Regions from separate parts of the Streptomyces siamensis genome, predicted to be linked through region 2. Evidence: riboswitches for the same ligand, from Rfam matches in the RefSeq annotation. Region 2 holds a riboswitch; the other holds the start of a gene.
What was found. A riboswitch is a leader RNA that binds a small molecule or an ion and turns the genes downstream of it on or off. The one in region 2 is predicted to bind cyclic di-AMP.
Positions count from the first base shown of each region.

Region 1: another riboswitch for cyclic di-AMP. It lies ahead of ABEB03_RS09835 (transglycosylase SLT domain-containing protein); the one in region 2 lies ahead of ABEB03_RS37355 (M23 family metallopeptidase).

Region 1 covers NZ_BAABKB010000003.1:186,353-194,130, reverse strand. Annotated here, with positions in the region: gene ABEB03_RS09840 (CocE/NonD family hydrolase) at 1-1,383, shown strand, start outside; cyclic di-AMP (ydaO/yuaA leader) riboswitch at 1,850-1,961, shown strand; gene ABEB03_RS09835 (transglycosylase SLT domain-containing protein) at 1,984-2,715, shown strand; gene ABEB03_RS09830 (HAD family hydrolase) at 2,837-3,646, opposite strand; gene ABEB03_RS09825 (FAD-dependent oxidoreductase) at 3,851-5,101, opposite strand; gene ABEB03_RS09820 (carboxylate--amine ligase) at 5,136-6,371, opposite strand; gene fahA (fumarylacetoacetase) at 6,625-7,778, shown strand, end outside.
Region 2 covers NZ_BAABKB010000040.1:19,294-27,071, forward strand. Annotated here, with positions in the region: gene lhgO (L-2-hydroxyglutarate oxidase) at 1-571, shown strand, start outside; gene trmB (tRNA (guanosine(46)-N7)-methyltransferase TrmB) at 744-1,589, shown strand; gene ABEB03_RS37345 (PrsW family intramembrane metalloprotease) at 1,706-3,091, shown strand; gene ABEB03_RS37350 (aldo/keto reductase) at 3,104-4,048, opposite strand; gene ABEB03_RS37355 (M23 family metallopeptidase) at 4,521-5,561, opposite strand; cyclic di-AMP (ydaO/yuaA leader) riboswitch at 5,573-5,727, opposite strand; gene ABEB03_RS37360 (PP2C family protein-serine/threonine phosphatase) at 5,961-7,166, opposite strand; tRNA gene ABEB03_RS37365 (tRNA-Met) at 7,355-7,428, opposite strand; gene ABEB03_RS37370 (dihydrofolate reductase family protein) at 7,571-7,778, opposite strand, start outside.

The DNA of each region.
Region 1 (7,778 bases), on a different contig from region 2:
GATGCGTACTGGCGCCACGGGAGCGTCCGCGAGAACTACGGAGCGATCCGGGCGGCGGTCCTGGCGGTCGGCGGCTGGCACGACCCGTACCGCGACACGGTGCTGCGTCTGGTCGAGCACCTGCCACCCGATCGCGTACGCGGAGTGATCGGCCCGTGGTCGCACCACTATCCCGACCGGGACCGGCCGCCCGGCCCGGCGATCGGCTTCCTCCAGGAGACCCTGCGCTGGTGGGACCACTGGCTGCGCACCCCGACGACGCCCGGGACGGGCCCCGGCCCCGGCCCCGGCCCCGGCGGCATCATGACGGAACCGCTCCTGCGCTCGTACGTCATGGACGCGCGTCCCCCGGCGACGACGTATCCGGTGATCACCGGCCGCTGGGTGGGTGATCCCGTCTGGCCGTCGCCCTCCGTGACCCGGGTCACATACGCGCTCCAGGGCGACCCGGTGGCGGTGCGCTCACCGCAGCACACCGGGGTGGACGCGGGCCGCACCGTCCCACGCGGCCACGACGCCGACCTGCCCCCGGACCAGCGGGAGGAGGACGCCCGGTCGGTCTGCTTCGAGTTCGAGGTCACGGAGGAGACCTGGGTCCTGGGCCGCCCGGCGGTCCGGCTGCGGCTGACCTCGCACTCCCCCCGGGGCCAGGTGATCGCCAGGCTGTGCGACGTGGCTCCCGACGGCGCCTCGACGCTCGTCACCCGGGGCGTGCTGAATCTGTCGGCGCGCCACGGCAGCGACCGGGCGACGGCATGGGTGCCGGGCGCGACGGAGGACGTGCTCGTCGAGCTGGACCCCATCGGTCACGCGTTCCCGCCCGGGCATCACGTCCGGCTCGCCGTCTCCTCCGCGTACTGGCCGTGGGTCTGGCCCCAGCCCGGTCCGGAGACCGGCTTCACCCTGGACCCGGCGGCCGGCGTCCTCGAACTCCCGGTGAGGGCACGGGAGTCGGACCCGGCGATCGCCTTCGAGGAGCCGGAGCAGTCCGCACCCCTCGGGGCGGCCTCCCCCGCGACGCTGGACGAGCCGCGCCCCGAACGGCTCCTCGTGCACGACGTCGCCAAGGGCGAGTGGCGTCTGGAGACCGACCTCCGTCACGAAGGCACCCATATCCACCCGGACGGCCTCGAAGTCACCGAGGACGTCGGGGAGTCGTACACGATCGACGAGTCCGGCCCCTTGTCGGCGCGCGCCCGCTCGGCCTGGTCGGTCCGCTTCCACCGCCCTGACCTCGCCTGGGACGCCCGGGTGACGACGCGGTCGGAACTCACCTGCTCCGAAAGGGAGTTCATCGCCTCCGACGAGGTCATCTGCAGGGACGGCGACGAGGTGGTCTTCCACCGGACGTGGCAGAAGCGGATCCCGCGCACGTCGGGCTAGGCCCGCCGACGCTCCGGCCCTGCCCGCCGGGGCGGCCGGACGCACGACCGCCCTGCCCCACGGAAACCCCTGCGGCCTGCCCGAGTTGCCCGACTTATACCCTCCGGCCCGCCACGCCCTGATGTCCGAGTTGTACCTACTCGTACCGATAGGCCACCGAGGCGTGATGTCCGAGTTGCCGGTCTTGCCGCTTTAGTTGGCCTTGGTCTCGTGAGTTGGGTCACGTGCACCCTCGACCGGGAATTTACGCCGTCTTCACAGGATCCCTTTGCTAAAGGCAAGTTGAGGATCCAATTCCGGTTGAATCGGACGTATCGACACTGCCTTAATCAGGCGAAAGCGATCTTCGTCCGAAATTCAGCCCTTGTTCCCGACATGTGCTCTCGCATACGTTCACGTCGATCCCGGGCGGATCGCCGAATCCTGCCGCCGCCCGGACCCACCCACCCACGCACACACGGCAGGAGCGGGGGACCCAGAAAAGCCGTCGATCCAGACAAACCGGAACGACTAGGGGTCAAGCCGCACAGAGAGCGCGGCCGGGCACCTCCCCGCCCGAACCCGACAGCTCACCTCGCAGGCGCAGGAGAGGAAACCGCCATGTCCGGACGACTCATGAACCGCCGCTTCAGGACCAGCCCCCTCATCACCCGTGGCGTGCTCGCCGCCGGTGTGGGCGGAGTCGCCCTCGCACTCCCCCTCCTGAGCGCCACCGGCGCCCAGGCCGCCACCGCGACGCAGACCGTCCGGGCGACCGTCCCCCAGGTGCAGCTCCTCACCTACACCGTGGTCGCCGGTGACACCCTCCAGAGCGTCGCGAAGAAGAACCCGTCGAGCGGTGGCTGGCAGGCGCTGTACGACGCCAACAAGGCCGTCATCGGCCCCGACGCCGCCCACCTGCGCCCGGGACTGGTGCTGACGGTGGGCACGAAGAACCTCGCGACCGGCGTGGTGTCCCCGCTCACCAAGGCCGCACCGGCGGCAGCGGCCCCCTCCTCCGGCAAGACGTACGCCAACAACCTCGACGGCTGGATCAAGCACTCCCTGGACATCATGGCCAAGAAGCGCATACCCGGCACGTACAACGGCATCCACCGCAACGTGATGCGCGAGTCCTCCGGCAACCCCCGCGCCATCAACAACTGGGACTCCAACGCCAAGGCCGGCATCCCCTCGAAGGGCCTCCTCCAGGTGATCGACCCCACCTTCAAGGCGTACCACGTCCCCGGCACCTCGATGGACCCGTACGACCCGGTCGCGAACATCACGGCCGCCTGCAACTACGCCGCGGCGAAGTACGGCTCGATCGACAACGTCAACGGAGCGTACTGACCCGGCGACAGCGGCACATCGCCGATTCGGGGCGCGGGCGGACTTCCGCACGCGCCCCGAATCGGTATTTTTGTCCGTCTTTCTCAGACTTCTCTGATTTGTTCCGTTTCTTCGGTTGCGTCTACACCCCGAAGAGCCGTTCCAGCACGACCGCGATGCCGTCGTCCTCGTTCGACAAGGTCACCTCGTCGGCCACCGCCTTCAGTTCCGGATGCGCGTTGGCCATGGCGATCCCACGGGCCGCCCAGTCGAACATGGGGATGTCATTGGGCATGTCGCCGAAGGCGAGGGTCTCGGCGGGCGCGAGACCGAGGTGCGCCGCGGCGAGGGCGAGACCCGTCGCCTTGGTCACGCCGCATGGCTGGAGTTCGACGGTACCCGGCCCCGACATGGTGACCGTCGCCAGCGAACCGACCACCGACCGTGCCGCCGAGGCCAACTCGTCGTCGGTCAGGGAAGGGTGACGGAGCAGCACCTTGCTGATGGGCTCCGTCCACAGGTCGTCGCGCCGCCGCACCCGTACCGCCGGGAGCGTCGGGTGGGGCATCACGTAGCCCGGCTCGATCAAGGTCAGCCCGTCCACGCCGTCCTGGTCCACCGCCGCGTACAGCAGGCCGACTTCCGCCTCGATCTTGCCGAGCGCCGTCTCCGCCAGTTCCCTGTCCAGGGTCACCGACCACAGCATCCGGTCCGCCCCGGCGTCGTACAGCTGCGCTCCCTGACCGCACACCGCCAGTCCCTCGCCGCCGAGTTCGTCCAGCAGCGGTCGCACCCTCGGTGCGGGACGGCCCGTCACCACGAGATGCCGGGCACCCGCCTCGGCCACCCTCGCCAGCGCGGCCCGCGACCGGTCGGAGAGGGTGTCGTCGCCGCGCAGCAGCGTTCCGTCCAGGTCAGTGGCGATGAGTGAATATGCAGTCGGAGCGGCCATGATCCGAAGAATACGGATCGCACGACTCAACGGCCCGCCGTGAACCGGACGACGTCCGGTATCCCGCCCGCAACGCCCTTCACCGTCCGGACGGCAGGGGCAGTTCGCCGTACAACCCGTGCGCGCGGTACACGGAGGCGCCCTTCTCCACAGCCACGCAAGGGCGAGGTGCGCCGCTTCGCCCGCAGCGCACCTCGCCCCAACTCACCTGTGTGCGGCGGCCAGATGTCCGGCCAGCCGGGGCGAGGCGAACTCCGTCCCGCACACGAACCGCATCACCGGCCCGTACGAGGCCGCCGCCGGCAGCCCGGTGAAGTACAGGCCTCGGACGGAGGAGCGGTAGCCCGCGCCCAGCCTCGGGGTGCCGCGGCTGACCGCCAGTTCGGTGCGCAGCTCGTGCCCGAGGAAGTCCATCGCCGCGACGTCGACGCGATAGCCGGTCGCCGCGACGACGTGGTCGGCGAAGAGTTCCTCGGCCCGGCCCCCATGGGTCCGGACGGTCAGGACGGGGCTGCCCTCGCGCACCTGGGCGCGGACGATCCGCTGGACCTCACGGACCTCGACCTTGCCCTCGAAGCGGTCGCGCAGCCACCAGGCTCCGAGCGGGCCGAGCACCCGGCGCACCAAGTAGTGCCGGGCCCGCGCGGGCAGGTGGCGATAGGGCTGCGGGTAGTAGCTCAGGGCCCACAGGGACCAGGCGCGGCCGAAGGGGGACTCGGGGCGCAGCCTCGGCTGGTGCCACGGGGGCGCGCCGAAGTCCACGGCGCCCCTGCCGCGGGACACCACCCGCACCCGCGCACCCGCCTCCGCCGCGAGCGCCGCCGTCTCCAGAGCGGACTGGCCGGCGCCGACGACGATCAGTTCCTTGCCGGAGAACCGGCTCAGGTCGTGGTGCTGGGAGCTGTGCGAGACGGGGCCCGTGGGGGTGGGCCCGTCGGCCGCCACGCTCGCGAGCTCGGGAGGCAGATGGTCGAGTCCGGACAGACCGGTGGCCACCACGACGGCCCGCGCGGTGAACAACTCGCCCGAGTCCAGCTTGAGTTCGAAGCCGTCCGGGCTCTCGGCGGCACCGGAACGGGCGGAGCCGCCGGAGCCGCCGCGGCCGGCCTTGCGGTCGACGGAGACGACCCGCACCCGCTCCAGCTCGGGCACCAGTTTCTGCTGGAACCACTCGCCGTACGCGATGAACGTCTCGACGGGGATGATGTCCTCGTCCGTGACGAGGCGAGGTATCCCCGCGGCGTCGCAGTAGTCGAGGAGTGTGTGCCCACGCTGCGGGGCGTCGATGGTGGATGCGGCCGGGGTCGACTTGAGGAGCATTCCCTCGGGCATGTGGTCGCGCCAGCTCACCATGGGCTCGCCGAAGACACGCACCGGGACACCGCGGGCCCGCAGATGGGCCGCGGTGGACAGGCCGAACGGCCCGGCACCGATGACTGCTACCGGATGAATCACGAAGTCCCCTCCCCAGGACGTCGGACGTCTGCCGTCACTTCGTGGTGGTGCTGCCGCGGCGGTTGGTGCGCCACAGCTGATACAGGTGCTTCGCGCCCGGCCGCACGAAGCGCGCGAGCATCGTGAAGAACGGCCGCAGGTCGTCACCCGCGAGCCAGGCCAGCTCCGTACCACTCGCGCGAGCCGGTGCGTGCGGTGTCGTGTAGCCGCTGCGCCGGTAGGCGAGCAGCGCCGGCAGGTCGATGTTCTCCACGACGTAGCGGTGACCGGCCCGCTGTTCCCCCTCCGGAACGGCGCGCCCGGTCAGATCCAGATGCATGGCGCGGACGACGTCGATGCCCGACTCGTTCTCGAAGAGACGGAACTGCGCGCCCATCCGCGGGTTGAAGTCGAGAAGCTTGTACTGCCCGTCGCGCCGGTCGAAGCGCAGGTCGAGGTCGATGATGCCGCTGAAGCCGATCTCCTTGATGAACCGGGCGGCGAGGTCGGCGAGTTCCGGATTGTCGACGACGTACGCGTTCGCCGTCATTCCCGCGTGCGGCGGCCAGGAGCGGACCTTGACGCCCGTGAACATCGCGAGCGGTGTCGAGTCCGCGTCGAAGTAGGCGTGCACGATCCAGTCCTCCGCGTCCTCCCTGGGCAGGTACTCCTGGAGGATCACGCCCGGTTGCGGACCCCAGTCCCGGGCGAGCGTCAGCAGGCCCTCGCGGGTCGCGATCCGCGTCGTGCCGTTCACGGCGGGACGGCTGCGGCGCACGAACGCCTCGCGGTTCTTGGCGACGACGGGAAAGCGGGCGCTCTCGGCGAACTCGACGATGTCCTCGTACGACTGCGGAAAGGCCGCCGCAGGACTGGGGATGCCGTGTTCGACGCACAGTTCGTGCAGCCCCTGCTTGCTGGCGAGCCTGCGGGGCAGCTTGGCGTCCACGCGCGGGAAGAGGAAGCGGTCGCCCAACTCGTCCTGGTGCTCCGCGATGAGGACGGCGGCCTCCTCGTCCGTCGGCACGAGGACCGTCGGCCGCCCGATCCGCCTGCCGATCCGCAGCAGCCCCTCGACGAGCCGTTCCGGTTCCTCCGTCCCCGTCGTCGGCCAGACGAACGCACGGCGCAGATAGCGCGAGCTCGCGGCCGGTGTGTAACGGTCCTCGGTGATCGCATACATCGGGATGCCCAGCCGGCCCAGACTCCGGATGGCACCCACCCCACCGTGGTGCAGCGGATAGTCGCCGAACTTCACGATGAGGCCCGGAACATGCTGGTCGGCGTGCACCGGCGCACTTCTGGAGCTCCTGGCCACGGGTCCCCCCACGCGTCCCCCTACGGACCGGACCCACCCCGTCCGTGTCCCCAAAGGACGCTAAGCCGGAATTGCCACGTCCGACAAGGAAAATTCGGACATTGCAAACTCTTTAGGCACTGCCACAGCAGGGTCACTCCCCCGTAACGTGTGCCGCGACCACACATAACGTGTGGCACCCCTGGATCAGACGACGCGTACGAATCCGAAAGCGAGGCACCTACCGATGCCCCCCTTCGATGTCCCCGAGGGCGATCCCTTCGGCCCGCACAACCTTCCGTACGGCGTGTTCTCCCCGAACGGCGACCCGGGCGGTTCCGCGGAGCGGCGCGTCGGCGTCCGGCTCGGCGACCACGTGCTCGACGCGGGCGCCGCCGCCCGCGCGCTCGGTTCCCCGTACGCCGAGCTCCTGGCGCAGCCCACGCTGAACCCGCTGCTCGCGGCCGGCCGCACCACCTGGTCCGACGTACGCCGGGCGCTCACGGCCTGGGTGACCGTCCCGGCCCACCGGGAGACCCTCGAACCGCATGTCCACCCGCTGTCCGAGGTCACCCTGCACCTTCCCTTCGAGGTGGCGGACTACGTCGACTTCTACGCCTCCGAGAACCACGCCCGGAACGTCGGTCAGATCTTCCGGCCCGACGCCGCCGACTCCCTCACCCCCAACTGGAAGCACCTGCCGATCGGTTATCACGGCCGCTCCGGCACGGTCGTGGTGTCCGGCACGGACGTCGTGCGCCCCTCCGGCCAGCGGAAGGCGCCCGCCGACACCGAGCCCGTCTTCGGTCCCTCCGTCCGCCTCGACATCGAGGCGGAGGTCGGTTTCGTGGTCGGCGCCCCCTCACCCATGGGCACGCCCGTCCCGCTCTCCTCCTTCCGCGACCACGTCTTCGGCCTCTGCCTCCTCAACGACTGGTCGGCGCGCGACATCCAGGCGTGGGAGTACGTGCCCCTCGGCCCCTTCCTCGGCAAGTCCTTCGCCACGTCGGTGTCGGCGTGGATCACCCCGCTCGACGCCCTGGACAGCGCCCTCGTCGCGCCGCCCGCCCGCACGCATCCCCTGCTCCCCTACCTCGACGACTCCGCCGAGGAGCCGGGCGGCTACGACCTGCGGATCTCCGTGGCGATCAACGGTCACGTCGTCTCCGAACCGCCCTTCTCCACCATGTACTGGACGGCCGCGCAGCAGCTCGCCCACATGACGGTGAACGGCGCCTCCCTGCGCACCGGCGACCTGTACGGCTCCGGCACCGTCAGCGGCCCCTCCGACGCCGAACGCGGCTCCCTCCTGGAACTCACCTGGAACGGCCGCGACCCGCTCGAACTCCCCGACGGCAAGCGCGCCTTCCTGGAGGACGGCGACGAGGTGACCCTGACGGC
Region 2 (7,778 bases):
GCTCACGGGCGACGACCCCGGGATGCGCATCGTGCCGTTCCGCGGCGAGTACTACACGCTGGCGCGACCCGAGCTGGTCCGGGGACTGGTCTATCCCGTGCCCGACCCCGCGTTCCCCTTCCTCGGGGTGCACCTCACCCGCGGCATCGACGGCGGCGTCCACATCGGCCCGAACGCGGTGCCCGCGCTCGCCCGCGAGGGGTACGACTGGAGCGTCGTACGCCCCCGCGAGCTCGGTTCGACCCTGAGCTGGCCCGGTTCCTGGCGGATCGCCCGACGGCACTGGCGGTACGGCGCCGGGGAGCTGCGGCGCTCCCTGTCGACAGCGGCGTTCACCACGGCCGTCCGGCGTCTGCTGCCCGCGGTGACCCCGGAGGACCTGGTCCCCGCGGCGGCCGGGGTACGGGCCCAGGCGGTCCTGCGCGACGGCACCCTGGTGGACGACTTCCTGATCAAGGAGGGCCCCCGGACCGTCCACGTGCTGAACGCGCCGTCACCCGCGGCGACGGCCTCGCTGCCCATCGGAAGGGAGGTCGCCCGCAGGGCACTGGCCGCGCTGGCCGGCACATGACACCCCGGTTTCCCCTGCCGGACCCGCACCCTGCCCCTGCCCCTGCCCCTGCCCCTGCCCCTGCCCCTGCCCCTGCCCCTGCCCCTGCCCCTGCCCCTGCCCCTGCCCCTGGGGGACCTTGTCCCGGACCCGGATCCCCCAGCCCGCACACCCCCGTAAAATCGACACCACTGTGTCTGACTTCCTTGACTCCCCCGAAGAGGCCGGGCCGGCCACCGACGCCGGCTCGCTGCGGCATACCCGTGCGAAGGGCGAGCCCCGGTTCCCCGACGGCCCGAAGGCCGATCCCGCCGGGTCGCACTTCGAGCGGCGCATCCGGAGCTTCCAGCCGCGTCGCAGCCGGGTGACGGCCGGGCAGGCGGACGCGCTCCAGCGGCTGTGGCCCAAGTGGGGTCTGGACATCGACGGGCAGCGGACGATCGATCTGGCCGAGCTGTTCGGGACCGACTGTCCCGTCGTGCTGGAGGTCGGCTTCGGGATGGGCGAGGCGACCGCGCAGATGGCGGCCGAGGACCCGAAGACCGGGATCCTCGCGGTCGACGTGCACACGCCGGGCCAGGGCAACCTGCTCAATCTCGCCGACCGGGGCGGCCTGTCCAATGTCCGCGTGGCCAACGGCGACGCGATCATCCTGCTCAGGGAGATGCTCCGGCCGGAGTCCCTGAGCGGTCTGCGGGTGTACTTCCCCGACCCCTGGCCCAAGAAGCGGCACCACAAGCGGCGGCTGATCCAGCCCGAGTTCCTCAGCCTGGTGGCGACCCGCCTCAAGCCGGGCGCGATCGTGCACTGCGCGACCGACTGGGAGCCCTACGCCGAGCAGATGCTCGAAGTGCTGAGCGCGCACCCCGACTTCGAGAACACCCAGCCCGACGGCGGTTACGCGCCACGTCCCGGCTTCCGGCCGCTGACCCGTTTCGAGGGCCAGGGACTGGACAAGGGTCATGTGGTGAACGACCTCCTCTTCCGGCGCGTACAGCAGCTCGAAGAACACCCGGACCAGCAGTCCGCCGACGGCTGAAGGGCCGCTGAAGCCCCGGGAGCCACCCGGGCCGTCCCTTCGGTGTCCGTGCGGGTGCCCCGGGCAGCACCAGGCACCGTCGCGGGCTGCGCCCCTCCCTCGTTAGGGTCGATGCCGTGGCCACCTGCCCTCCGTACCCGACGTACCCGACGCACCCCGGCGGTCCCGCCGGCGGTGGGCTGCGGCACGCGCACTGGTGGCAGCGCCGATGGGTCCGGTACGGCGCGCTGATCACCCTGCTCGCGATGTCGGGGCTCGTGATCCTGGCGCTCGTCCGCGAGCAGACCGGCACCGAGGGCTTTCTGGTCGGCCTCGGTCTCGCCGTGTTCCCCGTGCCGCTCCTCATCGCCGCGTTCCGCTGGCTGGACCGTGTCGAACCGGGCCCCTGGCGCAATCTGATCTTCTCGTTCGCCTGGGGCGCCTGCGCCGCCGCGCTCATAGCGATCGTCGCCAACAGCTTCGCGACCAGATGGATAGCGACCTCGACCGCGGACCCGTCGAGCGCCGACACGCTCGGCGCGACCGTCATAGCGCCGATCGTCGAGGAATCCGCGAAGGCGGCCGCCGTGCTGCTGGTCTTCCTCTTCCGCAGACGGGACTTCACCGGGATCGTCGACGGGGTCGTCATAGCCGGGATCACGGCCACCGGCTTCGCGTTCACCGAGAACATCCTCTACCTCGGCACCGCGTTCGGGACCGACCAGCTCAGCGGGGAGCGGGGGCTCGCCTCCCTCACCGCCGCGACCTTCTTCGTCCGCGTGGTCATGTCACCGTTCGCGCATCCGCTGTTCACCGTGCTGACCGGCATCGGATTCGGCGTCGCGGCACTGTCCGCGGAACGCCAGCATCTGCGCCGCGTGCTGCTGCCCTTCGGCGGACTGTTGCTCGCCATGGGCATGCACTCCGTCTGGAACGGCTCCTCGACGTTCGGGGAGTACGGATTCTTCGCGGTGTACGCCGCGTTCATGGTGCCCGCGTTCGGACTGCTGACCTGGCTGGTCGTCTGGACACGGCAGCGTGAACTGCGCACCGTGCGCACGGAGCTTCCGGCGTACGCCGTCGCCGGCTGGCTGATCCCGGCCGAACCCCATGTGCTCGGCTCCATGCGGGCGCGGCGGCTCGCCCGCGAGTACGCGGGGCATCACGGCGGGAAGGCCGCGGCGCGCTCGGTCGCGGAGTACGAGGCGTACGCGACCTCGCTCGCGTTCCTGCGTCACCGGGGCCGCCGCGGCCGTGCCGGCGCCGACTTCGTCGTGCGGGAGCGGGAGTTGCTCGACGAGCTGTGGCGGCGCAGGGAGATCGCCCGGCCCGCCCTGGCGTACGCGGCACGGGCGGTCGCACCGCGGATTCCGGCACCGCCGTGGCCCGCCCAGGGAAGCGGCTACGGGTACGGGTACGCCTGGGCGTACGGACACCCCGCGGAGCAACCGCAGGGACAGCCGTACGGGAACCCGTACGGCCCGGTGGCCCCGTACCCCGCCTACAACCCCTACCGCACCTAGCGGCAGCTCCTGTCAGGCGGACGCCTTCGTCAGCTTCGCCAGCTCCCCCTCCGTGAGGACGAGGTCCGCCACGCCCAGCAGCGCCGGGAGCTGTTCGACCGTGCGGGCGGAGGCGATGGGGGCCGCGACCGTCGGCTGGGCGGCCAGCCAGGCCAGGGCGACCGTGGCGACCGGTGCGCCGTGCGCCTCGGCGACCTCGTCCAGGGCGGCCAGGACACGGATGCCGCGTTCGGAGTCGAGGTGCTTGCCCGCCCCTGCGGCGCGGGCCGAGTCGACGCTCGTACCCGGGCGGTACTTGCCCGTGAGGAAGCCGGACGCGAGGGCGAAGTACGGGACGGCGGCGAGGCCGGCGCGGGAGGCGACGTCGTGCAGGGGCCCCTCGTACGTGTCGCGCGAGACGAGGTTGTAGTGGGGCTGCAGGGCGACATAGCGCGCGAGGCCCTCGCGGTCGGAGAACTCCAGGGACTCGCGGAGCCGCTCGGGGGAGATGTTGGACGCGGCGATGTGCCGCACCTTGCCCGCGCGCACCAGTTCGTCGAGCGCGCCGATGATCTCCTCGACCGGCACCTCCGGCTTGTCGAAGTGCGTGTAGTACAGGTCGATGCGGTCGGTGCCGAGGCGGCGCAGGGACGCGTCGGCCGCCGCCTTGATGTTGGCACCGGACAGGCCCGGGTACCGGGGGTGCTGGCTGACCTTGGTGGCGAGGACGACGTCCGCGCGGTTGCCGCGCTTCTTCAGCCACGAGCCGATGAGGGTCTCGGACTCGCCGCCCTCGTTGCCGTCGACCCACGCCGAGTAGGAGTCGGCGGTGTCGATGAAGTTGCCGCCGGCGGCGGTGTACGCGTCGAGCACGGCGAAGGAGTGCGCTTCGTCGGCGGTCCAGCCGAAGACGTTGCCCCCGAGGGCGAGCGGGAAGATCTCGAGGTCGGACGGACCGAGCTTGCGGAGAGGAGTCATACCTCGCCCCAACACCCTTACCGGATGGGTGTATTCCGCATGCATCCGAAGACATCCGAATGCACCTGACCGGCAGCCCTGACGTCGGGGGGTTGTCGTCAGGGCTGCCGGAGACCGTTGCCGCGGAGGAAGTGGCGCCGCCTCGGCGGAGGATGTGCGGTCGCGCCTCAGGAGTGGCGCCCCTCGCACCGGGGGCCGGGCCCCTCGGCTCGGGATGAAGCCCGTGCGCCCAGGGCGCTGAGCCCTGGGTTCGGGTGGAGACCCTCGGCCCAGGCTCGGATCCCTGAGCACAAGGGTGGAGACCCTCGGCCAGGGGAGATCCCCCGGCACGAGCGTGGAGCACCTCAGCCAGGAGCCGGAGCCCTCGGCACAGAGCTGGAGACCCTCAGCCCAGGGGAGATCCCTCGGCGCAAGGGTGGAGACCCTCAGCCCGGAGCCGGAGCCCCTCGGCGCAAGGGTGAAGACGGTCGGCTCAGGGGTTGAGGCCCTTGCCGCGCAGCCAGGCCATCGGGTCGATGGAGTCGCCTCCGCCGGGGTGCACTTCCAGGTGGAGGTGCGGTCCGGTGACGTTGCCCGTCGCACCCACGCGCCCGATCACTTCGCCCGTGGTGACCTTCTGCCCGGCGGTGACACTGATCGACGACTGGTGGCAGAACCACAGCTCGGTGCCGTCGTCGAGGGTGAGGACCGTGCGGTAGCCGTACGCGCCGGCCCAGCCGGCCTCCGTGATGGTGCCGCCGTGGATCGCCTTGATGAGCGTCCCGGTGGGCGCCGCGAAGTCGAGGCCGGTGTGGTAGCCGGAGGACCACATGGAGCCGGCCTCACCGAAGGTGGAGGTCAGCGTGTACGAGGAGGTGGGCAGCGAGTAGCTCTTGGCCAGCTCGGCGAGGCGCTCCGCCTCGGCCTTGGCCTTGGCCTCCTCCTCCGCCTTCTTCTTGGCGGCGGTGGCCTTGGCCTCCGCGGCGTCCTGCTGCTTCGCGGCGGTCTCGGCGGCCTGCTTCGCGGCGGCGGTCTCGGCGGCCTCCTGGGCCGCGCTGTCGACCTGGTCCTGCTGCGACTCGGCCTGCTGCATGATGCGGGCACGCAGCGCCTCACCGGCGTCGGCGCTGCCCTGCGCGGCGTCCGCGCTGGTCAGTCCGGCGGTGGTGAGAGGAGTGTTGGAGCCCTTGGGCGCGCTGGACTCGCCGCCGTCGGAGATCAGGGCCTTGGCGGACTCGGTGACCGAGGAGAGGTCGGGCAGGGAGATCGAGACCGGCGGCTTGCCGGGCGCCGCGGTGGCCATGCCACCCGCGCCGACGGCGGCTATGACCCCGACACCGAGGACGGTGGAGCTGCGGGCGAGTCCTCCGCCGCGCTGCTTGCTGACGCGGTGCCGGCCGCGGACGGGACGGACGGAATCCGCGGTGGGATTCCACTCCTCCCAGGGGCCCTCGTCGTTGCCGTGCGCGTAGCCGATGGACTGGGTTTCGTCCGGCGCGAACGAGGTTGGCTGGGCAGGCCGGTTGGACGCCACGTGGGCGCGCTCCTTTCCTTCCTTCTCGCCTACCGGGTTAGCTGACGGGTTCGGAGCAGGAAGGTCTCCTACGCGCGTCCCCCACGGATATGACCGCGAAGAACGCCCGATTCACCCCAAGTTGGTGGTTCCCCGGCTCCCTTGCGGGATTCGGCGCGTGCGCACGGAGCCATCTCTTGTGACGGCTGGGACGACCGCGCTGCGTTATCGAACGTTAATAGACGCGGACCCCGGATTCCAAGCCGTTCGGACTGATCGTTAACGCTTTTGGCCTGGACTTTGGGGGCACCACCGTCGGAAACCGGGCGAGTTGACCGCACCTCGTAAACACACCTTTCCTTGATGGTGCGTCAGTCGTTATGCGGAGGGATACGGTCCGGTCACCCCCGGTGACGACGATCAAGGACGTCGTACGGCGAGCAGCGCCATGTCGTCCGTCGTGCCGCCTCCCGCGTGCCGCCGGACCTCCTCGGCCAGGACGGTCAACAGGGCGTCGGGACCGGGGAATACGCGTCCGGCGAGACGTTCCGCCGGGTCGTAGAAGTCCCCACGCCCGTCGCGCGCCTCGGACAGACCGTCGGTGTAGAGGAGCAGCGTCGCCCCGTGCGGGAACTTCTCGCACACCGCACGGTCGGGCCAGCTGCCCAACTCGCCCATCCCGAGCGGCAGTGCCGCCGGCCCGCCGTCGAGCGTGACGAGCGTGCCGTCGGCGTGCAGCAGCAGGGGTGGCGGATGGCCGCGGTTGAGGATCCGCACGACACACTCGCCGTGCGGGACCTCCGCGAGCACGGCCGTGGTGAAGCCCTCGAAGGCGTCCAGACCTTCCCGCCGGGTGCCCTCACGCGCCAGCGCCCGTTCGAGACGGCCGGCGACCGCCTCCAGGGTCGCCTCCTGCTCGGCCGCCTCCCGGAAGGCGCCGATCACTACGGCGACGGCGGCCACCGCGCCCATGCCCTTGCCCCGTACGTCTCCCACGACCACGCGTACGCCGTGCGGCGAGTCCTGCACCGCGTAAAGGTCGCCGCCGATGAACGCGTCGGCCTGCGCCGCCTCGTAGCGTGCGGCGACCTCCAGACCGCCGATCCGCTCGGCCGGTTCCGGCAGCACCGCGCGCTGCGCGGACTCGGAGACCTCCCGGACCGAGGCGAGCCGTTCGTCGCTGCGGCGCACGAGGACGTTGATGAGCGCGGCCAGGCCGGCGGCGGTCGCCACGGTGACGACTTCCGTGACCGCGTCGACGTGCATGACGATTCCGAGCCTGAGGTGGACCGCGAGGACGGCGACGACGGCCAGCAGGCCGGTGAGCGCCGTGCTCAGCAGCGTGTAGAGAGGCGCGGCCACCAGCGGGGCGGCGGTGAAGAAGGGGGCGGCGGTGAACTCCCTCGGGGTCAGGTAGTCGTAGAGGACCCCGGCGACGACGAGCAGCGCGGGCAGCACCCGGACGAAGGTCCGCGCGGAGGAGACCCCACGCTCCCCGGCGCCCGCGGGACGGGGCCGCGGGGTGTCCCCGAGGCCGGGGTCGGGCACGGGGTCGCCGGGCAGCCGTCCACCGGACCGGTCGTACGGGCCCGTGGCCGCTCGCCGCTCGCTTCCTGGTCGCCCCACCCGTCCAGATTTCCCGGCACGGGGGCGGGCGGCGACCGGTGTGGACCGACCGGGGGAATGCGCGAGGTCGTGCCCTGCCGCCACCCGGGGCGCGGGGCAAGGGTGCGAGGAAAGGCCGAGGACCGGGAACAGGCCGGGGGAAAGACCAAGGGCCGGACTCGTCATTCCGAGTCCGGCCCTTGTTTCAGTAGCGGGGACAGGATTTGAACCTGCGACCTCTGGGTTATGAGCCCAGCGAGCTACCGAGCTGCTCCACCCCGCGTCGGTGAAACCAGTGTACGCCATCCGCGGGACCCGAAGCACACACGTTTCTCCGCGCCCCCTCCCGGCGTGTCGCGCGAGGCCGGGGACCAGGGGGCTTCGTTCGGATCGGCTCGGGCCCGCGGCGATCCGAACGAAACCCCCTAGCCGAGCAGGTGCCGGTTGGGCGCCTTCGCCCGCTCCTCGAACTCCGGCAGTTCGAGGACGTGGACGCCCGCGGCGGCGAGCAGCCCGCTTCCGTCGGCCTCCGCGACGAACGTGTCGGGCTCGCGCCACGCGGTCACCACGCGCCGCACCCCGGCGTCGAGGATCAGCCGGGCGCAGGGGGCGGGCCGGGAGGCGCGTCGGGCG